Gemmatirosa kalamazoonensis: one gene and its partner. The protein of the gene in region 1 interacts with the protein of each later gene in a pairwise test. Links are inferred from orthologs where the notes say so. Each region holds a gene or a part of one and is shown on either strand. Other genes may lie near its edges.

What was found. The genes of interacting proteins can lie anywhere in the genome.
Region 2: the proteins of leuS (region 1) and ligA interact in binary tests that used the Escherichia coli proteins (3 or more experiments, as listed by UniProt). The link is inferred for Gemmatirosa kalamazoonensis from one-to-one orthologs.

Annotation. Positions count from the first base shown.
Region 1 is NZ_CP007128.1:2,816,092-2,821,045, forward strand. What follows is about bases 1,132-4,219. They hold leuS (leucine--tRNA ligase), read left to right. Parts: upstream 1,132-1,455; coding sequence 1,456-3,984; downstream 3,985-4,219. Other genes in these bases: J421_RS12100 (tetratricopeptide repeat protein), read right to left, coding at 1,132-1,310; J421_RS12110 (hypothetical protein), read right to left, coding at 4,043-4,219. Outside these bases: J421_RS12095 (hypothetical protein), read right to left, coding at 1-715; more of J421_RS12100, read right to left, coding at 807-1,131; more of J421_RS12110, read right to left, coding at 4,220-4,921.
Region 2 is NZ_CP007128.1:3,165,152-3,169,047, reverse strand. The notes cover bases 1-2,964. They hold ligA (NAD-dependent DNA ligase LigA), read left to right. Parts: upstream 1-437; coding sequence 438-2,492; downstream 2,493-2,964. Other genes in these bases: J421_RS13570 (phosphoribosyltransferase), read right to left, coding at 2,952-2,964; J421_RS13575 (V4R domain-containing protein), read left to right, coding at 2,489-2,964; J421_RS13585 (diguanylate cyclase), read left to right, coding at 1-369. Also shown: more of J421_RS13575, read left to right, coding at 2,965-2,983; more of J421_RS13570, read right to left, coding at 2,965-3,473; J421_RS13565 (tetratricopeptide repeat protein), read left to right, coding at 3,669-3,896. UniProt on the Escherichia coli protein: DNA ligase that catalyzes the formation of phosphodiester linkages between 5'-phosphoryl and 3'-hydroxyl groups in double-stranded DNA using NAD as a coenzyme and as the energy source for the reaction.

The sequences.
Region 1 (4,954 bases):
CCGGCGCCGCGCTCGCGACGGTGGTCGTCGGCGCGCTCGCGCCGTCGGCCCGTGCGGCGGGCGCGGCAGTCGTCGACACACCGTCCACGCGCGCGGTCTCGCCGGCGCTCACGGTGGGCGCGGGCGGAACGCGGCGGGCGGGGGCGCTGGCGACGCGCGTGACGCGTGCGGGCGTACCGCGCGCGGGCATACCGCGCGCGGGCATACCGCGGGCGGCTGTGCCGAGGGCGGGCGTGCGACGAACCGCGCGCACCGTCGCGCGCTTCACCTCATGACTGACCGCCGTCGCGGGCACGGGCACGGCGCGGGGCGCCGCAGCGACGGTTTCCGGGGCGAGCAGCGCCAGCCGCTGGCGGGCCTGCTCGGCGAGCGGCCCGCGGGGGGCGAGCGCGAGGTACCGGCGGTAGCCGAGCTCCGCGTACGCGGCGAGGCCGAGCGCGAGGCTCCGGTCGGCGATGCGGGCCACGAGCGCGGCGTCGGTGTCGGCGACCGTCACCGCCCCGGCGAGGCTCCCCTCCGCGGTCGCGGTGTCGCCGGTGGTCACGGCGCCCCGGGCCTCGTCGAGCAGCTCGTCCACGCGCGTGCTCGGGACGGCGGCCACCGCCGTGTCCGGCCGGAGCATCGATGCGTCGTGGTCGAGGGGCGCGACGTCGGACTTGCGGTCGCAGCCGGCGGCCATGGCGAGAACGACGAGCACGGACAAGCGACGATGCATGCGTGGCTCCGGAAAAGGGGCAACGTGCATCCGCCGGCGATCTCGCTACCGGGGGATACGTAGTTCTACCCCCGGGCCAATCAGATGTTTCCTAACGGCGAGGACGATGGGGCTTCGCGGCAGGATGGTGCGCGCCGGTCGGCGCGCTGTCCGTCGCGGGCTCGACCTCGCCCGTCGCCACGAGCTGCTCGACGCCGAGCGGGTCGACGATGCGCGCGCGCATCGGGCCGGACACGAGCGCGAGCAGCCGGGTCCGCACGGAGTCCGCGACCGGGCTCGTCGGGGCGAGCGCGAGGTAGCGACGATAGGCGCGGGCCGCCGTGCCGACGTCGTCGAGCCGGTCGGCGAGCCGGGCCACGCGGTACGCCACGTCCGGGCTCGGCGTCGGCTGGCCGTAGGCGGAGGCGAGCGCGGCGCGGGCGATGTCGGGCTTGCCGTGCGCCATGGCGGTGTCCGCGGCGTCCAGCAGCGACGCGGCCCGCTGTCCGGCGGGATCGGGAATGATGCGAACCGCCGGCTCCCCGTCGCGCCACGTGCAGGCGGCGATGGCGATCGTGGCGACGGCGAGCACGATCGGGGGGAGAGTGCTGCGCATGAGAAGCTCTCGCGAGACGACGAGCGGGCGAGGGGCATCTCACGTACCATCGGGAACGTCTGGCGCGGAAAACGGTGCGCGTGGCGACCGCCTCGTAGCCGGACTCGCTAGATTCCGTGGACCATTCCGACCCCGCAGCCGCTCCATGACCGTCCCCATCGAGTCCCCGCACGCCCCGTCGCCGGCCGACCAGCCGGCGCCGTACGATCCGTCCGCTGTCGAGCGGAAGTGGCAGCAGCGCTGGCAGGAGCGCGGCACGAACCGCGTCGACCTGTCGGGCGGCGAGCGCCCGTACTACCAGCTCATGATGTTCCCGTACCCCTCGGCCGAGGGGCTCCACGTCGGGAACCTGTTCGCGTTCACGGGTGCGGACATCCAGGGGCGTCACCAGCGGCAGCTCGGCCACACGGTGTTCGAGCCGCTCGGCTTCGACGCGTTCGGGATCCACTCGGAGAACTTCGCCCTGAAGATGGGCGTGCATCCGGCGGAGATGACGCCGCGCAACGTGGCGAACTTCCGGCGGCAGCTGGAGCGCGCGGGGCTCATGGTCGACTGGCGCTATGTCGTCGACACGAGCCGACCCGACTACTACAAGTGGACCCAGTGGGTCTTCCTGCAGCTGCTGGAGAAGGGCCTCGCGTACAAGAAGCGCGCGGCCGTGAACTGGTGCCCGAAGGACAAGACCGTGCTCGCGAACGAGCAGGTGATCGCCGGCGCATGCGAGCGGTGCGGCACGCCGGTCGAGCAGCGGCTGCTGGAGCAGTGGTTCTTCCGTATCACCGCGTACGCCGAGCGGCTGCTGAACGATCTGGACTGGCTCGACTGGTCGGAGACGACGAAGACCGCGCAGCGGAACTGGATCGGCAAGAGCGAGGGCGCGCGCGTCGACTTCCTCGTGCCTAACGACGGCGACACGACGGCGGAGGAGGAGGCGGGCGCGAGCGACAACCCGATGGTGATGACGGGCACGCCGATCACCGTGTTCACGACGCGCCCCGACACGATCTTCGGCGCGACGTACCTCGTGCTCGCGCCCGAGCACCCGCTGGTGGAGCGCATCACGGCGCCGGCCCAGCGCGCGGCCGTCGACGACTACCGCGTGCGCGCCGGCCGGAAGGACCTCGTCGCGCGCAAGTCGGCCGTCTCCGCGAAGGAGAAGACCGGCGTGTTCACCGGCGCGTACGCGCACAACCCGGCGACGAACGCGCTCATCCCCGTGTGGGTCGCCGACTACGTGCTGATGGACTACGGCACGGGCGCGATCATGGCCGTCCCGGGTCACGACGAGCGCGACTTCGAGTTCGCGACGCAGTTCGCGCTGCCGATCGTGCGCGTGGTCGCGGGCCCCGACGGCGACGCCGACGCGCCGCTCACGGAGGCCTACACCGACGACGAGCAGGGTCGCCTGGTGAACTCGGGCCGCTTCGACGGGCTGTCGGTGCCGGAAGGCATCCGAGCGATCTCGGCGTGGCTGGAGGAGATGGGGCAGGGGAAGGCGGTGACGAACTACCGCCTGCACGACTGGACCATCTCGCGCCAGCGCTACTGGGGCCCGCCGATCCCGGTCATCTACTGCGACACGTGCGGCACGGTGCCGGTGCCCGTCGATCAGCTGCCGGTGGAGCTGCCGCTCACGCAGGACTTCAAGCCCGACGACAGCGGGGTGTCGCCGCTCGCGCGCGTGAAGGAGTGGTACGAGGTGCCGTGCCCGAAGTGCGGCGCGTTAGGCCGGCGCGAGACCGACGTGAGCGACACGTTCCTCGACAGCGCATGGTACTTCCTGCGCTACCCGAGCGCGGACCGCGACGACGTGCCGTTCGATCCGGCGCTCACGAAGAAGTGGCTGCCGGTGAACAGCTACATCGGCGGCAACGAGCACGCGGTCCTGCACCTGCTGTACTCGCGCTTCGTCACGATGGTGCTGCACGACATGGGGCACGTCGACTTCGACGAGCCGTTCACCAAGTTCCGCGCGCACGGGCTGCTGATCCGCGACGGCGCGAAGATGTCGAAGTCGAAGGGCAACGTGGTGAACCCGGACGAGTACGTGGAGAAGTGGGGGGCCGACACGCTCCGCACGTATCTCATGTTCCTCGGTCCCTACGAGGAGGGCGGCGACTTCCGCGACGCGAGCATCAGCGGCGTGCGGCGGTTCCTCGACCGCCTGTGGGCGAGCGTGCGCGACATGACGACCGAGACCGCGCCGGATCCGGCGGTGCTGCGCAAGCTGCACCAGACGATCCGCAAGGTCGGCGACGACATCCCGCGGCTGTCGTACAACACGGCGATCGCGGCGATGATGGAGTACATGAAGACGCTGCGCTTCAACGAGCGCACGCCGCACCGCGACGAGGTGATGCCGCTGGTGCAGCTCGTCGCGCCGTTCGCGCCGCACCTCGCGGAGGAGCTGTGGGAGCGCGGCACGGGCGACGCCAGGAGCGTGTTCGACGCCGGCTGGCCGGTGTTCGATGCGGCGCTCGCCGCCGAGGACGAGATCGAGCTCGCGGTGCAGGTGAACGGGAAGCTGCGCGGCCGCATCCGCGTGCTGAAGGAGATCGCGCAGGCGGATGCGCTGGCCGCCGCGCTGCGCGAGGAGAACATCGCGAAGTTCGTGACGGGGGAGCCGAAGAAGGTCATCTTCGTCCCCGGACGGCTGCTCAACGTCGTCGTGTGACGACGGCCGAGCGGTCGAGTGCCGCGGCGGGTACGGGCTCGCCCCGCCGCGGCGCCGGTCATGGCTTCGGCGGCTCCTTCACGTTGACCGCGGGTTTGACGAGGCTCGGTCGCTGCGCGACCACGGGCTTCGGCGTCCAGAACGCGGGATCGCTCGCGACCATCCCCTCGGGGGCATAGCTCATCTTCGGGTTGAACATGAGCGTCTCCACCTCGCGCGAGATCACGGCGTCCGACGTCAGCTTGTCGTAGCGCGCGCGCTGCTCCATGGACATCGCCGCCCGCACCTTCGACGCATTCGCCGAGCGCGCGTCCATCTCCGCCATCGACCGGAACGGACGGATCACCATGTACGTCGGCGTGGTGACGCCCTGCACGATCTCGTAGACGGCCGTGCCGTGCTCGAGGCCGGCTCTGGCGTACGCCGCGACGAGCGCGCCGCGCATCTCCATCCAATCTGCGGTGTGCCCGGGACGCAGCCGGTACGTGGTGATCACGAACCCGCGCATCTTTCCGATATCCAGGGGCGCGCCGGGCGGGCCGGAGTCCGGACGGAGCTCGGCGAGGAAGGTCCGCGCGCCCGAGAGCATCTCGCCGTCCGCCGCCGAGAGCCGCTGCAGCTCGGCGCTGAGCCCCGGCGCCTTCGCGATCTCCTGGTCGTATGCTTCGAGCGTCGCGTAGTCCGGCACGGCCGTCATGAACCAGGCTTCCTGCCCGCCGGTGCTCGTCGTGGCGGCGAGATAGTGGTTCTTCGTCGCGGCCCTGCGGAACGCTGCCGGCCACTGCGCCTCGATCGTTTCGTGCGCGGACCCTTTGCCGACCTTCACATCCTCGCGGAAGATCTGCAGGATGACGGGCGGGCCCGCGGGCTGAGCGTGCAGCGGGAGTGCGGGGAGCAGGCACCCGGCGATCGCGAGCAACGTCAGTCGAGGACGCATGGATCCTCCGTCTTGCATTGCCCGCTCGGCCCC
Region 2 (3,896 bases), 350 kb from region 1 along the record:
AGCGTCAACGACACGTACGGCCACCAGGCCGGCGACGCGGTGCTGCGCCAGGTCGCCGAGATCCTGAAGGACTCGGCGCGCGAGATCGACCGCGTGGGTCGCTACGGCGGCGAGGAGTTCATCGTGCTGCTGCCGAACGCGAACATCGACGACGCGCGCGCGTTCGCGGAGCGCGTGCGGCAGGCGGTGGAGGCGCGCGAGTTCACGTACGACGGCGGCTCGCTGCGCCGCACCCTGAGCGCCGGCGCCGCCGCGTGGCCGCACCCCGAGATCCGCCACCAGGAGGGCCTCGTGAAGGCGGCCGACGACGCGCTCTACGAGGCGAAGCAGCACGGGAGAAACCGCGTCGAGGTGTTCGACGGAGAGTGACCGCTGCGTGGCCGCGTGGCTGCGTGAGCCCTTACGCGGCCACGCGGCCACGCAGCTAGATTCTCGCCATGCCGACCCGGAACGAGGAGGAGGAACTCGCCGCGCTGGCCGCGCGCGCGGGCACGTTGCGCGAGCAGATCGAGCAGGCGTCGTACGAGTACTACGTGCTCGATCGGCCCACGCTCTCCGACGCCGAGTACGACCGGCTGTTCCGCGAGCTGCAGACGCTCGAGCGCGAGCACCCGGAGCTGCGCACCGAGGACTCGCCGACGCTGCGCGTGGGCGCCGAGCCGCAGTCCGTGCTCCCGAAGCACACGCACCTCGTGCCGATGCTGTCGCTCGGCAACGCGTTCAGCGACGAGGAGCTCGCGGAGTGGGAGGAGCGCATCGTGCGACTCGCCGGCGACGAGGTGCGACACGCCGGCTACACGGCGGAGCTGAAGATCGACGGCGCGGCGGTGAGCCTCACGTATCGCGACGGGGTGCTGGCGACCGGCGCGACGCGCGGCAACGGCACCGTGGGCGAGGACGTCACGCCGAACCTGCGCACGATCCGCGAGATCCCGCTGCGGCTGCGCGGCAAGGTGCCGGCCGGCGTGCTCGAGATCCGCGGCGAGGTGTACATGACGTACACCGGCTTCGAGAAGATGAACGCCGAGCGCGTGGCGGCCGGCGAGCCGGTGTTCGCGAACCCGCGCAACTCCGCCGCCGGGGCGCTGCGTCAGCTCGACCCGAAGATGACGGCGAAGCGTCCGCTCCGCTTCTTCGGCTACGCGGTGGCGGTGCCGGAGGGCGCGCGCGCGCTGCCGTTCGCGTCGCAGTGGGAGCTGCTGGAGACGCTCGCGTCGTGGGGCATTCCCGTGGCGCCGCACCGCCGCCGCTGCGTCACGCTCGACGACGTGCACGCGTGGGCGCACGACGTGGAGCAGGTGCAGCGCGCGACGCTCGACTTCGCGATCGACGGCGCGGTGGTGAAGGTCGACTCGCTCGCGCTGCAGGGCGAGCTCGGCGACGTGGGGCGCGAGCCGCGGTGGGCCATCGCGCGCAAGTTCGCGCCCGACATCGCGGAGACGACGCTGCTCGACATCAAGGTCAACGTCGGCCGCACGGGCAGCGTGAACCCGTACGCGGAGCTGGAGGCGGTGGAGATCGGCGGCGCGACCGTTAGGCTCGCGACGCTGCACAACTTCGAGCTGATTCGCGAGAAGGACTTGCGCCCCGGGGACCGCGTGCAGGTGAAGCGCGCCGGCGAGGTGATCCCGCAGGTCATCGGGCCGGTGCCGGACAAGCGCGACGCGACGCATCCGCCGGCGCCGTACGAGCCGCCGACGCACTGCCCCGCGTGCGGCACGCCGCTCGAGCCCGGGGAGGACCGCGGCATGCTCTACTGCCGCAACTTCCACTGCCCCGCGCGGCAGCTCGAGGGGCTCGTGCACTTCGCGTCGCGCGGCGCGATGGACATCCGCGGCCTGTCGTACGCACGCATCCAGCAGCTGCTCGAGGCGGGGCTCGTGCACGACGCGGCGGACCTGTACGACCTCACGGTGGAGCAGCTCGTGGCGCTCGAGCGGTTCGCCGAGAAGAGCGCGGAGAACCTCGTGCAGGCGCTCGCCGAGTCGCGCGCGCAGCCGCTGTCGCGCCTCCTGTTCGGGTTAGGCATCGACTTCGTGGGCGAGGTGGCGGCGCGACTGCTCGCGCGGCACTTCGGCACCATGGACCGGCTCCTGAACGCGTCCGTGGACGACGTGCTCGAGGTGCGCGGCGTCGGCGAGACGATGGCGCGCTCGGTGGTGGACTGGTTCGCGGACCCGGAGGCGCGACAGCTCGTCGCGCGGCTCGCCGAGCGCGGACTCACGATGCACGAGCCGTCGGCCGCGGCGGGGACGGCGCTGAAGGGCTGCACCGTCGTCATCACCGGCACGCTGCCGACGCTGACGCGCGAGCAGGCGACGGAGCTCGTGGAGGCGCACGGTGGACGCGTGACGAGCTCCGTGTCGCGCAAGACGAGCTTCCTGCTCGCCGGCGCCGACGCGGGCAGCAAGCTCACGAAGGCCACGGAGTACGGCGTGGAGATCATCGACGAGGCGGAGCTGCTGCGCCGCGTGGAGGCGGGATCCGAATGAGCCGACTCGTGCTGCCGGCCGGCGCGCTGCAGTCGCTGCGCGCCGCGGTGCTCGACACGCCGCGCGGCGCCGAGCGGCTGCGCGAGGCGGGATCGGTCGCCGGGCTCGCGCTCTACGACGACTTCGCGGCGCGCGTGCGCGAGCGCACCGGCGCCGAGCCGGAGGCGATGCCGCTCGACGAGTTCACCGCGGCGCTCGCCGAGCACCTCGCGCGCGGCGGCTGGGGCGACGTGACGATCGACGCGCGCCGCGACGCGGACGTGATGCGCCTCACGTCGGCCGACTGGGTGGAGGGCGAGCCCGACGCCGACGCCGAGTCGCCCGCGTGCCACTTCTCCACCGGCCTGCTCGCCGGGTTCTTCGGCCGCGCGGCGGGGACGGCACTCGCCGTCGAGGAGGTCGCGTGCCGATCGACCGGGGCGCCGCGGTGCGAGTTCGTCGTCGGCAGCGCCGACGCGGTCAGGCGATCAGCCCTTCGTACGCCGGGTTAGGCAGCAGCTCGCCGCGCACGAGCACCTCGCGGTCCCACGGCAGCACGATCGTGCTCTCGGTGGCGAGCGCGTGGAAGTCGGGCACGTAGCTCCCCGTCTTGAAGCCGACGGCGGTGCGGACGGTGTGCGCGCCGGCGTTCACGATCGCGCCGACGGCGAGACGCAGCGTGTCGCCCGAGTCGCACGTCTCGTCGACGATGAGCACACGCTTGCCGCGCACCTCCTGCGGCGCCGCGCCGATGACGGCGGGCGTCTGGCGCACCGTCTCGGCGCGAAAGCGGCGACTCACGGTGATCGCCGCGAACGGGCGGTCGAGGATCGCGGCGATCACCGCACCGGGAACGACGCCGGCCGTCGCCACGCCGACGACGATCTCGGGGTCGTACTCGCGCGCGACCTTCAGCGCGAGGGCGCGCGACAGCTCGCCGAAGAGCGGCCACTCGACGACGAGAATTCCCTTGTTCGGATCGATGCTCCTGCGCGCCGGCATGAGGGCGTAAGGTAGCCGCGCGACCGTGGAGCGGTACCCCGCGAATCGGCTTGTTGGCGTCGAACGCACCCGATAGCTTGCCCTCCCTGGGAGCGCCCCCGACGACCGGCGAACGGATCACGGGCGACCGGTTCGCGGCCGCGCCAGCGCGGCCGCAGCGTGGGCCCAGCCTCATCCTCGCGCACCCTCGACCGCATGTCCTGGTGGAGTCGCCTCACGGGCGGGAAGTCGGAGAGCGATGCGAAGTCCTCGAAGTCGGGGCGCGTCGACTACCTGAACGAGGCGCTCGCCCTCGAGCGGCAGGGCGACTACGACGCCGCGCTGACTTCGTACCGGCTCGCGCTGCGCGATCGCCCGAACGACCAGCGCGTGCTCCAGAACATGGCGATCGCGTACAGCAAGCTCGGCCAGCAGGACGAGGCG